DNA from 4 places in the Frankia sp. Hr75.2 genome. Region 3 is predicted to be linked to each of the others. Evidence: riboswitches for the same ligand, from Rfam matches in the RefSeq annotation. Region 3 holds a riboswitch; each other region holds the start of a gene.
The links. Region 3 has a riboswitch for cyclic di-AMP ahead of AC559T_RS23795 (transglycosylase family protein). Riboswitches for the same ligand answer to the same signal wherever they lie in the genome.

Region 1 (4,160 bases), on a different contig from region 3:
CCCAGGTGCCCGTCGTCGCGAACCCCAGGGCGAGGACGGCGGCGCAGGCCGCGACCACCGCCCACCAGGCGGCCGTGCTGGTGGGGTCGATCCCGACTCCCGGGCCGTCGCCGACGGCCCCGACGGCCCCGACCGTCGCGGTCGCTGCCGCGACGGAGCCGATCACGGCCACGCCCAGCGACTGGCCGACCTGGCGGCTCGTCGAGGCGACCGCCGCCGCGACCCCGGCCTGCGCGAGCGGCATCCCGGAGACCGCAGTGTTGGTGATCGGCGCGTTCACCAGGCCGAAGCCCGTCCCGAAGAGGACGTAGGCGACCATCAGGGTGGTGACGGAGGTCTGTGGGGACAGGCCCGTCATCGCCGCGCTGCCGGCGGTCAGGGTGACACCCGCGGCGAGCAGCGACGGACGCGGGCCGAAGCGGCCCACCGCCCGGCCGGACAGGGGCGCGACCACCAGGGTGGCCAGCGCCATCGGCAGGGTCAGCAGGCCGGCGTGCAGCGCCGAGTAGCCACGGACGTCCTGCAGATAGATCGTGTTGAGAAAGAGGAAGCCGGCGAGGGCGCCGAACGCGCACACCGCGATCGCCGTCGCGCCGGAGAAGGGCGCGCTGCGGAAGAAGCGGACGTCCAGCAACGGCTCGGTGCGCCGCGACTCGTAGCCGACCAGCAGCGCCGCCGCGGCGACCGCCACCGCGAACAGGACGAGCGTTTCGGTGGACGTCCAGCCGGCCGCGGGCGCCTCGATGATCGAGTAGGTGAGGGTCGAGAGAACGGCGATCACAAGGAGCTGTCCGACGGGGTCCAGGCGGCGTGGGCTCGGCGCGCGGGACTCGGGGACGAAGCGGTGCGTGAGCACCAGCGCGGCGAGCCCGATCGGGATGTTGATCCAGAAGATCGCCCGCCAGCTCACCGTCTCGACGAGGATGCCGCCGAGCACCGGGCCGAGTGCCATGCTGATCCCGATCACCGCGCCCCAGAGACCGATGGCGCGGGCCCGTTCCCGCGGGTCGGTGAACGTGTTGGTGATGATGGACATCGCAACCGGGTTCAGCATCGAGCCGCCGACGGCCTGCACCATTCGGAAGGCCACCAGCCAGCCGAGCCCGGGCGCGAGGCTGCACAGCAGCGAGCCTGCGGTGAACAGGGCCAGTCCGGTCTGGAAGATCCGGCGGCGGCCGAGCCGGTCGCCGGTGGAACCACCGAGCATGAGCAGGCTGGCCAGGACGAGGGTGTAGCTGTCGATCGTCCATTGCAGGCCCGCGGGCGACGCACCCAGATCCCGGCGCAGTGCGGGCAGGGCCACGTTCACGATGGTGCCGTCCAGCCCCACGATCAGCAGACTCATGCAGCAGATCGCGAGAACGGCGAACCTGCGGCGGCTGGTCGGCTCGGCCATCGACAACCCACCTCTCCGGCCGCCGCCAACTCGGCCGCAGGTGCGCGGGCGGACGACTGTTCAGCGTACGGCAGGTCTCTTTTCCTCGCGCTCGCGCTCGTGCTTCCTCGCGCTCGTGCGACGCGGCCGGTGGTACCGAAACGCCGGTGGCCCGGGTGTCGACACTGACACCCGGGCCACCGATCGCGTTCCACGGACCATCTGTCACGCTCAGCCAGGGCTCAGCCAGGCTGGTCCGTCACCTGTCTGCTCCATTCGACGGCCGCGTCAGATTCATTCGACGGGCCGCGTCAGAGCCTGGGGGCTGGGTCAGAGCTTGGGGCCCCAGCAGCTCTTCGAGGCGTACCACGGGCTGGTTCCCTGCTGCGCGTACAGGATGTGCGCGCGCTTCCACTGCTCGGCGGCGCTTGCGTTCTGCGGGAGACCCTGACCACCGACGCCGCGCCAGGTGCTCGGCAGGAACTGGAACAGGCCGCCCGCGCCGATCTCGTTGACCACGCGGGGGTTACCGCCGGACTCGCAGGGCACAACCGCGCTCAGGAAGCGGTGTGCGTCCGGCCGACCCGCGGCGCTGGCGGGCTGTGACATCGCGATTCCGCCGCCGATCGTGGCGGCGAGGAGCGGTGCGACAAGCAGCGCACGGCCACGGCGGATGGAACGACTGGTCTTACGAGCACGCGAAGCCATAACGGACAAAGTGATGCCCCTCCCCACGCCTGCGAAGTTAGCTGTCGGGTTCGGGCTGGGATTTACCCGGTCGCGCTACGCGACTTCACCCCGAGGACGTCTGTGATCGACGCCCGAAGGTTGGTTCCCCCGCTCCCGCCCTGAGGTTTGTTGTTCACCGGGCGGGGCAGGATTCGGCGTGTCGCCCGGTGCGCGCTTTCCTGAACGAAAGCACGGCGCAGACGTTACACACAACGGACCAACAATTGCCAAGGCTCTGTGGCGAGCACCACATGGCCCATCGAAACCTTGAAGATTCTCCGTAGACGGCGTATCACGCGCGCAGGCGCGTTCCTCTTTAACGGACCCTCCCATCACCGTGACCGCCCCGCCACGATGGCCGAGAGCGGTGACACGGAGAGTGGGTGACGTGCTCACCTCGGCGCAGGAATTCGACCCGTGAACCGGGAAGAAGTTGCGCGAGCATCGAGTTGGAAATGGTCCCGGCGTTCGTCCGGGCACCACCCAGACCTGTTGACAGGCCCCTGATGGGGACGAGTCGTAATTTCGTCCGTTCCGGGTCAGATTTCCGGAGTCGGCAGCGCAACCTCCGGAGCCGGCAGAGGCACGACCCCGTGGTGCGCGGTCAGGCCCCCGTCGGCGACCAGCGTCGTTCCGGTGATGTAGGACGACTCGGCGGAGGCCAGGAACCAGACGGCCGAGGCCAGCTCGCCCGGCTGCCCCCAGCGCCCCATCGGAATGCGGCGGCTCACCGCCGCGGTGGACGCCGGGTCGGTGCGGTGGCGCGCGGTCAGCGCCGTCTCGGTCAGGCCGGGGGCGACGGCGTTGATCCGGATGTTCTGGGCGGCGTGGTCGAGCGCCGCGGCCCGCACCATGTTGATCACAGCTGCCTTGGACGCGTTGTACGCCCAGTTCCCCGGTTCGCTCTGCAACCCGCCGCTGGAGGCGGTCACGACGATTGAGCCGCCACCGCCCGCCCGGAGCGCGGGGACCACCGAACGGATCCCGATCGCGACGCCCCGCACGTTGACGGCGAGGATCCGGTCCAGCCGGTCGATCGCGCCCGGGGCCTCCCACGGCAGCGTCGTGCCGATCCCGGCGTTGAGCACCGCGACGTCCAGCCGCCCGAAGCTCGCGAGCGCCAGCTCCGCCATGGCGGCCCCGGTCTCCTCGACCGAGACGTCCCCGACCATCGGGACGATCCGCGGCTCCGGCCCGCCCGCCGGCCGGGAGTCCGCCCCCGTCACGGCACCGGCATCCGCCGCGGTCCGGGGATCCGCCGGGGCCACGGCGGGCCGCGGGGCGCGCGACTGTGCTCGGGTCAGCGCCGCCAGGCCGACCTCGTCGACGTCCACGGCGACCACGCCGAACCCCCGCGCGGCGAACAGCTCCGCGCACGCCCGCCCGATCCCGGATGCCGCTCCCGTGATGACGACCGCCGAGGTGACCACACATCCTCCACGAGCTCCGAGAGACCTCACCAGCACGGCAGGTCCCGCCCGCCGGACGGATCCCGGCCGACCGCGCCGAGATCAGCCTGGCGGGTCGCGGTGAACGGAGCCGATCCAGCTCATGACGAAGAGGGATCGGGGCGGGGCAGGACGAGCCGGAACGTGGCGCCGCCGCCCGGTGTCGGCCGGTGCTCGGCCCGTCCGCCGTGCGCGGCGGCGACGGCCTCGACAATGGACAGGCCCAGCCCCGTCCCGCCGGCGTCGCGGGAGCGGCCGGAGTCGGCGCGGTAGAACCGCTCGAAGACGTGGTCGACGGCGTCAGCGGGGACTCCGGGTCCATGGTCGATCACCGAGATGACGACCTCCCGGTCGTCATCCACCGCACCGGCCGCCGCACCGCCGTCGGAGTCGCCGTCCGCGTCGCCGTCGCCGTCGCCGTCCGCGTCCGTGTCGGCGTCGCGGACGGTGAGGGAGACCGTCGCCTCGGGCGGGGTGTGGACGAGCGCGTTGCGGACGAGGTTCCCGACGGCCTGGCGCAGGCGTCCCCCGTCCCCCGTCACCTCGAGGATCGGCGGGGCGTCGACCTCGATCGTCCGTCCCGGGCTGACGGCGCGGGCGTCGGCGGC
Region 2 (4,160 bases), on a different contig from region 3:
TGCTCGTCGTGGAGGCGGCGGCGATGGCGTGCATGTCCGGGGCGGCCTGCGTCGCCGGCTGGCCGCTGCGCACCGACGGGGCGATCGGCGCCTGGTGTGTCGTCATCTTCGGCGGGGCGTGCCTGGCGGCGCTGGCCGGCCCGTCGGCGCGCCGGTTCGCCGCGCCGCCGCCGGCGCGCCCGCGCGTCCGTGAGCTGGCCGCCCGGCTGATCCGGATCTTTCCGGAACCGGTCGTCCCGCGCGGATCCCGACTGATCATGTCGGGTGGAATGATCCTGATGCTCCTCGCCCGTACCTGATCGCCCACTCCCGTACCCCCCGGGTGACCTGCTCCGAAACCGCGCATTCCACTCCCTGAGCGGGCGGCGAGCCCGAAGTGCGCCTACGGTCGGCCGGTCGGCAGATACGAGGCCCAAGGGGGCGGTCGCCATGCGTCGAGTCGTGTTCATCTCCGTACTGGCCGCCGCGGTCATCTTGAGCGGGGCGGCGTCTGCGGTGTCCGCCGCGCCGACCGCGGTGCAGTCACCCCCGGCCGCCACACCGGGCGCCGCGCGCAGCCCGGGTGCTGCGGCCAGCTCGGGTGCCGTGGCCAGCCCGTCAGGCCCTGGCAGCTCGGCCGTCGTGGCCGGTTCGTTGAGCCTGGCGGAGGCGTCGGGCCTTGTCCGCGGCCGTGGTTACACACCGATCACCACGGACGGCTACGAGCCCACCCACGATCTCAGCGTGATCGTCGGGCGGCTGTCCACCTCGGTGGACGGCCATCCGCAGCAGGCCTTCTTCTTCCACCGCGGCCGGTTCGTCGGGACGGACGCCGTCGCGAGCGCGGGCGTGCGGTGGGTGTGGTCGACCAGCGAGGTGGTGGCGCTGCAGTACGACCTGTACCGCCCGGCGGACCCGATGTGCTGCCCGAGCGCGGGCGCGGCGAGCGTGCGGTTCCGCTGGGACGGCACGTCGGTCGTGCCGCTCGACCCGATCCCGACCAGCAAGTGGACCGCCGCCGAGAGCCGCCGCTGACCAGCGACGCAGTGCCGGTGGGACCGCCGGCGGGTGGGACCGCCGCCGCGGCCGGGCCCGGGTCAGCCCCCGGGCCCGGCCGCGCTGGTCACGCCGGAGGTCAGTGGCCCTCGGCCGCCTCGACCAGCTCGGTGAGCACCCCGCCGAGGCCCTTCGGGTGCATGAACGCGATCCGGCTTCCGGATGTCCCGTGCACCGGCGTCTTGTTGACCAGGTCGAACCCGGTGACGGTGAGCGCCGCCAGCGCCGCGTCGATGTCCGCCACGCCGTAGGCGATGTGGTGGATGCCGGGGCCCTTCTTCGCCAGGAACTTCCCGACCGGGGTGTCCGGGCGCACCGGCTCGAGTAGCTGGACGTAGGAGCCGCCCGTGTCGCCGTGGTGCACCAGCAGCATCGCCTCGCGCACGCCCTGCGCCTCGTTCGTCTCCTGATGCGCGACCTTCAGGCCGAACGCCGCCTCGTAACGAGGGATGGCCTCCTCCAGCGAGGCCACGGCGATTCCGACATGGTCGATCCTGGTCAGCACAAAAATCGCTCCTGCCTCGTGGACGGGCGGCCCTGGTCGCGTCCTGCCTGGCGGGCCAGAACTCCGAGCCTGCCCGGATCCGGCCCGGCGGTCCACTGAAGCGGCAGGTCGGCCGTGTCGGGCGCGCCACCCCCGCCCGGCCACGGGCTTGGCCACGCCGTCCGGTCGCCGCCCCGTCGCGGCCCGGCACCGGCGTGCCCGGGCCGCGACGTGGACGGCTCGACGGCCGCGCGCCGCCCCTGGATCAGGCGAACAGCCTGTCGTGGGTGAGCGGGCCCACGACGCCGTCCGGGACGAGGCCGTTCTTCTTCTGGAAGTCGACGACCATGTGGTTGGTCTGCGGACCGAACCGGCCGTCGATGGTGATCGGGTAGCCGATGGCGGCGAGCTGCTTCTGCACCAGCGCCACGTCCCAGCGGACGCCCTCGACCCCGAGCCGCATGTAGCCCGAGCTGGCGGGCGCCGGTGCCGTCGCGGCCGGTGCGGCCGGTGCGGCCGGCGTGACGGCCGAGATCGTCCGGGCGCCGGTGCCGCTGCCCACCGCGGCCGCCGCCGCGGCGCCGCGGGCCAGGTACTTCACGTGCATGCCGTTCTTGTAGGCGCTCCAGGCACCGATGCCCTGGCTGGCGCATACCTGCCGTGCGGCCCAGGCGTTGACGTTCGGGTCGTAGAGGTTGCGGCTACCGACCCAGCTCGAGTGCGCGCGCATGTTGATCTGCCAGAGGCCGCGGGAGTCCTCACCGACCGTCGCGTGGGCCGTTGTGTTGCCGCCCGACTCGGCCAGCGCCACCGCGACCCAGGTGCTCAGCGGAATCCCGCGGCAGGACGGCAGGCCCGCGTTCTGCGCCGCCTGCGCGATGGTGACGTCGGAGGCGGTGGCCGCGCTCGCCGGGCCCGCGGTGAACATCAGGCCCGCCGACGCGCCGATGACGCTCGCCGCGGTGACCACGGCGGCGCGGCCTCGCCCGGGTCCCCGTCCGGAGGTGTTCGGACGGCTGGACCTGCGGTGCTTTCCATGCGACATCTAAGAATCTCGTTTCTGCTATGAAGAACAGAGCTTCTGAATGTCCGGATGGGAAATTGATCCGTACACGGATCAAAAAGTTACGGCAACGATTCGCCCGGCGAGGGAAGCATGGCTCAGTGCGCCGGCGTTCTGTCGGCGTAAAAGTATTCCGGACCTGGTGGGTCTAGATTTCCTGCGTCAACCCCGGGATGCGGGCACTGTGCGGCCGCGGCGGCTGCCCGAGGGACGGGTGAAAGGCCCGCCTGGGTGATCCAGACATGCGTGCGTACACGACGATCCTTCCCGTACGCCTGCGAGGTTAGCTGTCGGGTTCGGGCCGGGAAGCCCGGTCGGCCTTTACCGCATCTGCGGCGCGGTCGACTTCACCCCGAGGACGGCCGCCCGTGCGCGGGTGGCCGTCCGGAGGAACGTGGTTCCCCCGCTTCTGCCCTGCTGATCGCTAGGAGGGGACGACGGGCCTAGGGCAGAACTCGGCGTACGGCCCGTCGCTTGCTGCGAGCCAGGACACCGTAACGAACTACTAAGGGTAATCGCAAGTACTAATTTTCTTGTACCGACGGCGCATCCTGGTCACGATGCGTACACAGAATCGAGATCGAGACACTCCGGGCAGTAACCGGCGACGCTGCGGCGCGGGCATCCGCCCGGACGTCGCCACACCCGGCGCGGACGGCGACCGGGGCTGCGGGGGAGCTGGGCCGGGCATGCCTCGGCCCGGGCGCCTTCGTGCGCGCCCGGGCCGAGGGTGAGGGGGAGTCGGCGGTGCCGTTGGGCCGGCCGGCTGGAGGTTCCCCGCTGGGTCGGTCAGACCCAGCCGGGCATCGGGTAGGCCGACATCAGGTCCCTGACCTCGCCCGCGATCCGCTCGATGGTCGCCTCGTCCGCGTCGCCGGCGGCCTTGACGGCCTCGTCGATCCAGGCGGCGAGGGTGGGCATCTGCTCCGGACACAGCCCGCGGGTCGTGATCGCGGCGGTTCCCAGGCGCACCCCGGACGGGTCGAACGGCTTGCGCGGGTCGAACGGCACCGTGTTGTAGTTCAGCTCGATCCCGGCCCGGTCGAGTGCCTTCGCCGCCGGCTTCCCGGCGACTCCGCGACTCGTCAGGTCAATGAGGATGAGATGGTTGTCGGTGCCGCCGGTGATGAGATCGAAACCGCGTCCGGAAAGCGCCTCGGCGAGCGCCTTCGCATTCGCGACGACCCGGTGCGCGTACTCCCGGAAATCTGGTGTCGCGGCCTCCCGCAGGGCGACCGCGACGGCGGCGGTGGTGTGGTTGTGCGGGCCGCCCTGAAGGCCCGGGAAAACGGCCTTGTCGAGTGCCGTCGCGTGCGCGGCGTCCGACATGATCATGGCGCCGCGCGGGCCGCGCAGCGTCTTGTGCGTGGTCGTCGTGATGACCGGAGCGTGCCCGACCGGCGATGGGTGGGCGCCGCCGGCGATCAGCCCGGCGATGTGGGAGATGTCCGCGACGAGCACGGCGTCGATCTCGCGGGCGATCGCCGCGAACCCGGGAAAGTCGATGGTGCGGGGGATCGCCGTCCCGCCACAGAAGATCACCTTCGGCCGGTTCTCGAGGGCGAGGTCGCGGACCTC
Region 3 (4,160 bases):
CGTGCTGGAAGTCGAAATCGGTGTCGTCGGTGGTGAGGAGGACGGCGTCGTAGGCGCCATCGACGAGAAGCTCTACACCACCCCCGGCGACATGTTCCGCACCGCCGAGGTTCTCGGCACCGGAGAAAAGGGCAGCTACATGCTGGCCGCGACGTTCGGCAACGTGCACGGCGTCTACAAGCCGGGGAACGTCAAGCTCCGACCCTCGATCCTGCGCGAGGGTCAGCAGCACGTGGCCGAGAAGCTCGGCCTGGCCGCCGACGCGAAGCCGTTCAACCTGGTCTTCCACGGCGGCAGTGGGTCGGACCTCTCCGAGATCCGCGAAACGCTCGACTACGGCGTCATCAAGATGAACGTGGACACCGACACCCAGTACGCGTTCACCCGGCCGATCGTCGACCACATGCTCCGCAACTACGACGGTGTCCTCAAGGTGGACGGTGAGGTCGGGGTCAAGAAGGCCTACGACCCGCGCACCTACGGCAAGGCCGCCGAAACCGCCATGGCCGCCCGGGTCGCCCAGGCCTGTGACGACCTGCGGTCCGCCGGCCGGTCGATCGGGGTCTGACCAGCCTCGTCCGGTTCACGGCCCGACGGTCACCTGATCCGTTCCTCTCCCTCCCGGGGACGTCTGTCCCCGGGAGTACATCTATGCCCCGCGGAGTCCATGTGTCCCGGGCTGTGACCCTCGGCCGCACATGGCACTGTTCTCCCCATGGCTCCGCTCTCCCTGTGTCTCGACGCCGTGTCTCCTCATTGCTCTTCGGTCGGCCGAGCGTCCGCGGCCGCGGAGGGCGGCACCGGAACCCCCTGAGCGCCGCGCGCCCGGGGGACCACATTCCCCGGGAACAATGAGGTACCTGTCGGGACACGCACCGTTTACCCGGGACGGGGCCCCTCGCCCGGTGCCGCCCGACACCCGGTGCCGCCCGATGCCGCCCGGGACGCTCAGTGCCATCCGGACACCCAATGACACCCGGGACGCATAGTGCCCAAATAGGCACACAAAGCTATCGTGGACGCGCGGTGCCCAGCGGAGCACACGGCGCCAACTCGGAACAGAGTGTGCACCCGCTCCCATCCATGCGGAAGCGCACCCTCGATGTGGACGCGAGGCGTCACCCGCCCGGCGAGGCCTCATGAAGATCGTGCGGGCGGTCGGCGCGACATCGGCGCCCATACCAACCCAGGACACTCCGAAGCCCACAGCCCACCACAGGCCCCTCATGGGTTGCGGATCGGGTAAAGCCTGCCGAGACCACGCGCACGACCCATCGGAGTCCACACCGGACGCAGCGTTCGCGTGGGCTCCTATGTGTCTCAGCGGCCCCGATGCGTCCTACCCGACACATGCCGACACATGCGGCCGCGCGCCGAACGCTGCTGCCGCGGTGACCCGAGCGCACCCGTTCGTGCGCCCCGGTGATACCTCTTCCGGCCCGCCCCGAGACGCACACCCGTGGCCGAACCGCGAGCCGCCCCGCCCGCGGGCCCGCGGGACAGCTCGGATTCCCGCCCGAACGGGGCTACTTCGGGGCACGCAGAGAGGCACCAGACAGCCCACGCGATCGCCCGATCACGGGCGAGAGACACACACGGACCCACCTCAGCCAAGATCGACCCGAGGGACGAACGGGACGTACCGACCCGACCCCGAGGGACGCCACCACCCCGCAAGAAGTCACAGAAACACCCCAACAAGTTAACTCATAGTTACAGTTGCGTTTCTCACACATCACGGCATGCGGGCCGGCATCAGCACGACGATATGAATTTTCTAGCTGCTTGATGACGGCCTGGCCGGCCGCGGGTAGCCTTCTCGCATATTCGGCTTGATTGCCGACAGCACGCCCAATGGTAACGATCTTTCACCAGTGTGATCTGTCGGTACGAACCACCCTCCACGACGCGGTCGCCAAGTTAATGAGCGCGCATGCGCGCGCGATACCAGCACCGTGATCAAACCTCAAGCAGCCACCGGACGGTGTGCTCTTTTTCACCCGAGGCATTCAGTGCTTGTCATTCGACCTGACGGCGTGGTTATGGTCTTCGCCGTGCCCGGAGACAGGCCGGGCACCCGACGGGTGGCACGCCGAATCCCTGCCCCCATCCGTTGGAAACAGAAACCCGATGGCAGGAGCGGGGGAACCAATACCCGGTCGCCGATTCTGGGGACCTTGGGGTGAAGCCGCTAACGCCGACGGCACGAGGAGGAAGCTTGTCCTCCGTTGCCGAAGGCACAGGATTTCCGGAGTTCCTGACTTGGCGGCCGGGCTTTTTCCCTGCCCGAACCCGACAGCTCACCTCGCAGGCGTGGGGAAGGAAAACTCACGCATGTCCGACGCACGTACCAGTGGCCGACAACGCCGCAGCAGTACCCGCAGCCGGGCCCGCACTCTCGTCTCCGTCCCCGTCATCGCCGCGGCGGTCGGCGGAACACTCGCCCTGAGCCAGCCGGCCAACGCCGCCACGACCTGGGAAGGTCTACGGCAATGCGAGTCCGGCGGTAACTACACGACGAACACCGGTAACGGCTACTATGGCGCTTACCAGTTCTCGCCAGGCACCTGGCGCAGCCTCGGCTACTCGGGGCTGCCACACACGGCTCCGCCCGCCGTGCAGGACGCAGCGGCACTGCAACTCGCACTCCGTTCCGGGTTCGGCCAGTGGCCGGTCTGCGGGAGCGGAATGGGCTCCGAGCAGCTCCTGCCCGGCGCGTCGTCATCAGGCGCCGGGGTCCAGGCGTCCAGAGCGGCCGAGCGCACCTCGCTGGTCGCCCAGCCCGCAGCCGCGGGCGTCCCGAACCTGACGCGGACATACACCGCGTCGATGGTCAACCAGGTCAGCGACGAAGTCCGCTCCTGGCAGGCCAAGATGACCTCCCTCGGCTACCCCCTCACGGTCGACGGCAGCTACGGACCACGGTCCGCGGCCGCGGCGCGTGACTTCCAGGCCGCACGCGGCCTCGTGGTGGACGGCGTCCTGGGTCCGCAGACCTGGGCGGCCACCTTCGGCTGACGTCTGCCGACCGGCGCACTCGGTCACCAGCCGGGCCGTCTGACGGCCACCGCCGCACGCGGCGCCCGCTCCCCCGCTGGCCTGAACCGACCCACCGCACCCTCCTGACGGCCGCCCCCACGCCGCCGTCCGGTCGCGGTGGCCCCCACGCACCGGTCGAGCCCCCTTCGCAAGGCGTCCTTCCCCCGGACGAGGCATCCCACCCGCGCCCGTTGCGGTGAGCCATCCCTCCATGGACTCAGGCCCTCGAACCGGGCGCCGGCGAATCATCCGTGTTCCAACTCCGCCCAGCCGGTGTGTCTCCGGACATCCCGCCCGCGGCCGACCACGTGCTGTCGCAACCGCGATTCCCCCACCAGCACGAGATCGGCACTCTGCGTCGCCCCGGTTCGTCCGCGGCGAAGACCCGCCGGCGCCAGGACCGTATGACCCGCCCGCACGGGGCAGACCCCGCCGTGCGGGCGGGGGCCGGTGCGCGGATCGCCCCAACGATCCGCGCGGCACGGGAGGCGGTACGGACTCAGGCGGCAAGCCGGCGTCGAAGTCCCGATGCCGGGGGCCGTGTTCTCATCCGTGATCCACCCGATGATCGGACGAACCCTCCGACAGCCAAGTCGCCGCGGCGCGTGATCCGCCGCCGACTCTGCTAGGTCGAGCCCGCCGCATGATCTCCTCCGGCCCAGGCCGCAGGAGGAGCCGTCCACGCCGGTGATCCCGGCAGGCGGGCGTGTCCCACACAGGCCGGGACACGCCCGCCGCGGACGGCCAGCCCGATCCCGTCGCCCGTGCAGGTCCTCCCTCCGCCGCGCCCCGTGCCCCCGGGCCCACAACCCCATCAACCTACATATAGTCATGTTAGATATACAAAACGTAATTATCTAGGAAAAAACTACAAACGAACGACAAACATACTTTCGAGGAGCCGTCCAGACGCGACGGCACGCGGCCCGACCCACCCCGGCGGACGGCCGTCCGCGGCCTGGCGGTAACGTCATCCGGATCAGTGCGTCTCGTCACAATCGGCTACGTCACTCGTCAATCAGCCCATTCGGGTAGCTCCGATGTGGTCCTTTCGCATCCCCCACTAGCCGCCCGAATTTGCGCCGTCTAGCTAGATCTCGCTACAGTTCCGCCCACTCGCC
Region 4 (4,160 bases), on a different contig from region 3:
CCACACTGAAGATCGTTTTTTGGTGGGCGCGCCGAGCTCCAGGCGACGGCCGAGCCCTCCGCGGCCATGACCTTGCGTCACCGTCAGACCGGAGGTAGGCACCGCGCCGGCTCGACCGCTCGCAGGCGAAGGCCTTCAGGCCCGCGAGCCCGGAGGCCATTCGGCCCATACCCGGCCGAGGAAGCAGCGGCCCGACCGAAGGTCATATCCCGCAGCCGCGGAAATGCCCGGTGGACGTCGATCCGATCACCGGAGGGGACCGGCCGTTCGACGCCCCCACCGGGCCTGGAACAACATCGAGTGCACCACCAGGATTGCTGAACGGACCTCGCCCTCCGTATGACTCCGCGGCCGCTTCCTGACTTCGCGTCGACCCGCTCACGACCGCGGAACCGCGCCGGCGACCGGTCATTGCGACGCCGCACAGCTCTGGTCTCTGGCCGTCCGACGCAGGTCGTCGGATCGGTCTCCCGGCGCGGCGGTACGGCTCACCAGGAACGGGTGGGAGATCACGCCGAATCAGCCCAGCAGGGAGGACCCGCCAAGCGGCCATCAGCCGATCGGATAGGCATCGATCCGATCAGCGCTGCGCGTAGCCGTTCCGGCTGGAGATCGGGAAGGCGCCAGATTCGCGCCGCCCGATTCGATTGTCCGACGATCTCACCGATGGTGGCCGCAGTGCCCGACAGCCCGTTCCATCCGATCAACGGAAACCGCGCTCCGTATACCGCGTATGCCGCGCCCGGCCGGGGTGCCGGAGCCCGCGACCTAGCCGACACCGAAGCCAGAGATATTACTCACAGTAACCATCATCGTCGGCGAGACCCGCGGCCGGGAGCGGCCGAATCCGCTTCCGACGCCTCTGGCCGCATCCCGTGGCAGTACGGGGTGTTGTGGGTATCGAGTCCGAACGTCGTCTGCCCGCGCGGCAAGTCGGGTTGATCCCGCACAGACAGGGGTATCCGTTGGTCGACACCCGATACGCGACACCCGTCTCCGTCGCCGTCTGTTGGCCGACGGCCGGATCCGGCCGACCGCATGCCGGAAACCCGATGCGTCGACTAACGTAACCAACCGTGTCGGAACTTCGGCGACGGTCGCGAGTGGCGTGGTGGCGCACATCCCACGCATTGCCGGACCGCGCCGCGACGCCCACGGGCCGGCCCGGTGCCGCTGCCAGCCGCCGGAGCCGGGCATGACACACCCACGCCCGCAGCACCACGAGATCTCCGTACTGCCCGACCGCGAGGACCTGATGGCCGAGCTGGCGAGCCGGCTCGAGGCCCTGGACGCCCTGCTGAGCCGGCTCGAGGATGCCGAGCGCCAGGCCGCGGACGCCGGTGAGCACCTCATCCGGACACGGCAGTGGCAGGAGGACACGGTCCGGACCATCCAGGAGGAACGGGCGCGGATGCGCCAGCGCCAGCAGGCCCTGGACGACCTGGCCGAGCACGCCCGCGCGGCCGTCGAGGCCCTGCACGGCAGCCACCGCTCGCTGCCGCCCGAGGTGAAGCAGCTCGAGATCGAGCTCCAGGTCCTCAACAGCTCCGGCTTCCTGACCCGGCGCAACGGCCGGGCTCGCTGAGCGGCGGTCCCCGCCGGGCGTCGAACGCTCCTCCTCCTCCTCCTCTCAGCCCCTGGTCCTCCTCTCAGCCCCTGATCAGCCCCTGACCCCTGACCCCTGGCCCCTGGCCCGGCCTGGTGGCGGGTGGCTCGCGTGTCCGCCCATGGGCCGTCCACCTCGCCGTTTGGTGTCCGCCTCGCCCTTTCGGGGCGCGATCAGACCGGGTTCGGCCCCCAAAGGGCGAGCGGGATACCAAAGGGCGAGCGGGACGCTCACGACGACTGGCCCGATCCGGTAGTTGACCAACTTCCGCGGGCCTGGCCGGCCAGGCCCGCGGAACTCGGGGCCCGGTGCCAGGTCGGTGCGCGGTGGCAGCGAGGCCCGGTGGAGCTTCCGGGGGGTGCCTGCCCGCGGGCGGCGCGTCGATCCGTTCACGTCCCAGGAGCACCGCGAAGGGGTCCTGGGGATCGGGCCGCGCGGTCGTCCGCGGCCGCCGGATCGAGGCGGGAAGAGACGGGCCGGGGACGGAGCGAACCGGGCCCGTGAGGGGCTCCGCGGGTAGTCCCAGCCCGGTCGGCCGGTACGGGAAACCCCCGCGCAAGCCAGGAAGTTCTGGTCACCTAACGTGTTGGGACGTGATCCTCGTGTGGGCGTCCAAAAACGTGACCGAAGGCTCAGCACCCCTCCTGACCTGGGCAGATGCGGCGCAGCAAGGGGCACTTCTTTGCACACTCGACGTAGTTGAGGAGGACTAGTGTTTACCCACACCATCCGTGTGGACTAGTCTCGCTTCCGACGTCACGACAACACCGGACCGAACGCCGAATCCTGCCCGCGGTCCTGGTGTCCCCTCCGAGTCGTCACCACGGGCAGGAGCGGGGGACCCACCTCCACCGGCTGGCGCCACGACACGGCGCTGGCCTAGGGGTGAAGTCCATCGCGTGAAGGTCGCGCTATGGACCGGGCAGCCCAGCCCGAACCCGACAGCTCACCTCGCAGGCGTACGGGAAGGAACGCAACGTTGTCTGCGCAAAGTGTGCAGCTTGATGCTGAGAGACGCCGGCAGGAAGGGCGCGGTCGCCACCGTGCACCGTCCGCCCCCACGGCGTCCAGCCGAGCCAGAGCCAGGGCCCGTACCGTCGCGGCCATCACCACCGGAACCGTCGCGGTCTCCGGGGTGGCGCTCGCCGGGTGCGCCCAGGATGTCAACTCGGACGTCGCGCTGGACGACGGCACGAACACCGCCCCGATGACGCTCGCGACCCAGATCGGGTCCCGGCTGGCGGTCGACGGAGCCATCCAGGCCGCCACCGCTACCGGCGGCGGTTCGGGCACCGTTCTCGACGCCACCACGGACATCTCCGCGCCGACTCTCTCGTCGAAGATCGACGTCGGCCTGCGCGTGACGAACCCCGAGGTCACGGTCAACGCGGACGAGCCCGTCAACATCGGCTTCTCGCTCTACAACGAGGAGACCCAGGCCCCGATCCCGGACCAGCTCATCAAGGTCCAGGTCAAGCTGCCGACCGGGTGGGCGACCTTCCTGCACCTGACGACGGACGACCGCGGCTTCGCGTCGTACACCGCGAAGGTGCTCACCACCACGAACGTCACGGCGATCTTCGACGGCACCGACGCCCTCCAGTCGGCGCACTCGGAGAACGACGCCACGCTGCGCGTCCGCCCGGCTCCGCCGCCCGCACAGGCCTCCCGCAGCGCGGACCGTACGGGCGTGAACGTCAACACCCCGGTCGTCAGCGTCAACCTGCCGGCGAGCTCCATCGGCGAGAAGGCCGTCTACCTGGCCTCGCTGCACGCCGGCAAGCCGTACGTCTACGGCGCCGAGGGCCCCAGCTCCTTCGACTGCTCCGGCCTGGTGCAGTACGTGTACCGGCAGCTCGGCAAGAACCTGCCGCGCACCACCGACGCGCAGTACGCCGCCACCACGCGGATCTCCCAGTACAACAAGGCGCCCGGCGACCTGATCTTCTTCGGGAGCCCCGGCAACATCTACCATGTCGGCATCTACGCCGGCGACGGCAAGATGTGGGTCGCGCCCCGCACTGGTGACGTCGTCAAGCTTCAGACGATCTACACGACCTCGTACTCGGTCGGCCGCGTCGCCTGAGAACGGCGGGCCCACGGCCCAGCCAGAAGGCCGTCTGTTCTCGACCTCGATCGTTCCACGCCCACGCACCGCTCGGACGGGGCTGCCCGAACGCAGACGCCCCGTCCCCCGGAACGAGCCGCAGCGCGATCTCCCCCTCCGGTCGCGCGCGGCTCCGCCGCCGGGTCGGGGTTGTCGGGATCAACCTCGGCCCGGCGGGTCTTCCGGAGTTCACCAGGTCCCCTGTACCGGACCGCCGGTGTCACGTCTGCTCAGAACGTCTGTGCTGCGGAATGTCCGGAGTAGCTCTGCCGCGGGCAGATTTCGACACCTTCCGCGATGCTTCCGCCACGTGGCGCCATCGATGAGCTGGCCGGCAGCCATGAACGGTAGGCCGTTGCGGCATCATTCTACTTCGTCATAAGTAGCGTAGATGTAGCTTTAGCCGGCCAGACTGCCACTATCAGGCAGCAACACCCCCATTCGAAC

Region 1: it holds a riboswitch for cyclic di-AMP, as region 3 does, so the genes downstream of both, AC559T_RS30665 (transglycosylase family protein) here and AC559T_RS23795 (transglycosylase family protein) in region 3, are expected to answer to the same signal.
Region 2: it holds a riboswitch for cyclic di-AMP, as region 3 does, so the genes downstream of both, AC559T_RS33390 (peptidoglycan-binding protein) here and AC559T_RS23795 (transglycosylase family protein) in region 3, are expected to answer to the same signal.
Region 4: it holds a riboswitch for cyclic di-AMP, as region 3 does, so the genes downstream of both, AC559T_RS23225 (C40 family peptidase) here and AC559T_RS23795 (transglycosylase family protein) in region 3, are expected to answer to the same signal.

The regions. Positions count from the first base shown of each region.
Region 1 covers NZ_CASGGV010000327.1:15,330-19,489, forward strand. Annotated here, with positions in the region: gene AC559T_RS30660 (MFS transporter) at 1-1,396, opposite strand, end outside; gene AC559T_RS30665 (transglycosylase family protein) at 1,706-2,083, opposite strand; cyclic di-AMP (ydaO/yuaA leader) riboswitch at 2,095-2,272, opposite strand; gene AC559T_RS30670 (SDR family NAD(P)-dependent oxidoreductase) at 2,644-3,534, opposite strand; gene AC559T_RS30675 (sensor histidine kinase) at 3,654-4,160, opposite strand, start outside.
Region 2 covers NZ_CASGGV010000343.1:17,616-21,775, reverse strand. Annotated here, with positions in the region: gene AC559T_RS33405 (DUF5134 domain-containing protein) at 1-299, shown strand, start outside; gene AC559T_RS33400 (LppP/LprE family lipoprotein) at 430-1,014, shown strand; gene mce (methylmalonyl-CoA epimerase) at 1,115-1,540, opposite strand; gene AC559T_RS33390 (peptidoglycan-binding protein) at 1,785-2,564, opposite strand; cyclic di-AMP (ydaO/yuaA leader) riboswitch at 2,840-3,006, opposite strand; gene glyA (serine hydroxymethyltransferase) at 3,372-4,160, opposite strand, start outside.
Region 3 covers NZ_CASGGV010000299.1:48,082-52,241, reverse strand. Annotated here, with positions in the region: gene fbaA (class II fructose-bisphosphate aldolase) at 1-568, shown strand, start outside; cyclic di-AMP (ydaO/yuaA leader) riboswitch at 2,109-2,329, shown strand; gene AC559T_RS23795 (transglycosylase family protein) at 2,335-3,018, shown strand.
Region 4 covers NZ_CASGGV010000297.1:24,167-28,326, forward strand. Annotated here, with positions in the region: gene AC559T_RS23220 (hypothetical protein) at 1,196-1,585, shown strand; cyclic di-AMP (ydaO/yuaA leader) riboswitch at 2,405-2,581, shown strand; gene AC559T_RS23225 (C40 family peptidase) at 2,742-3,692, shown strand.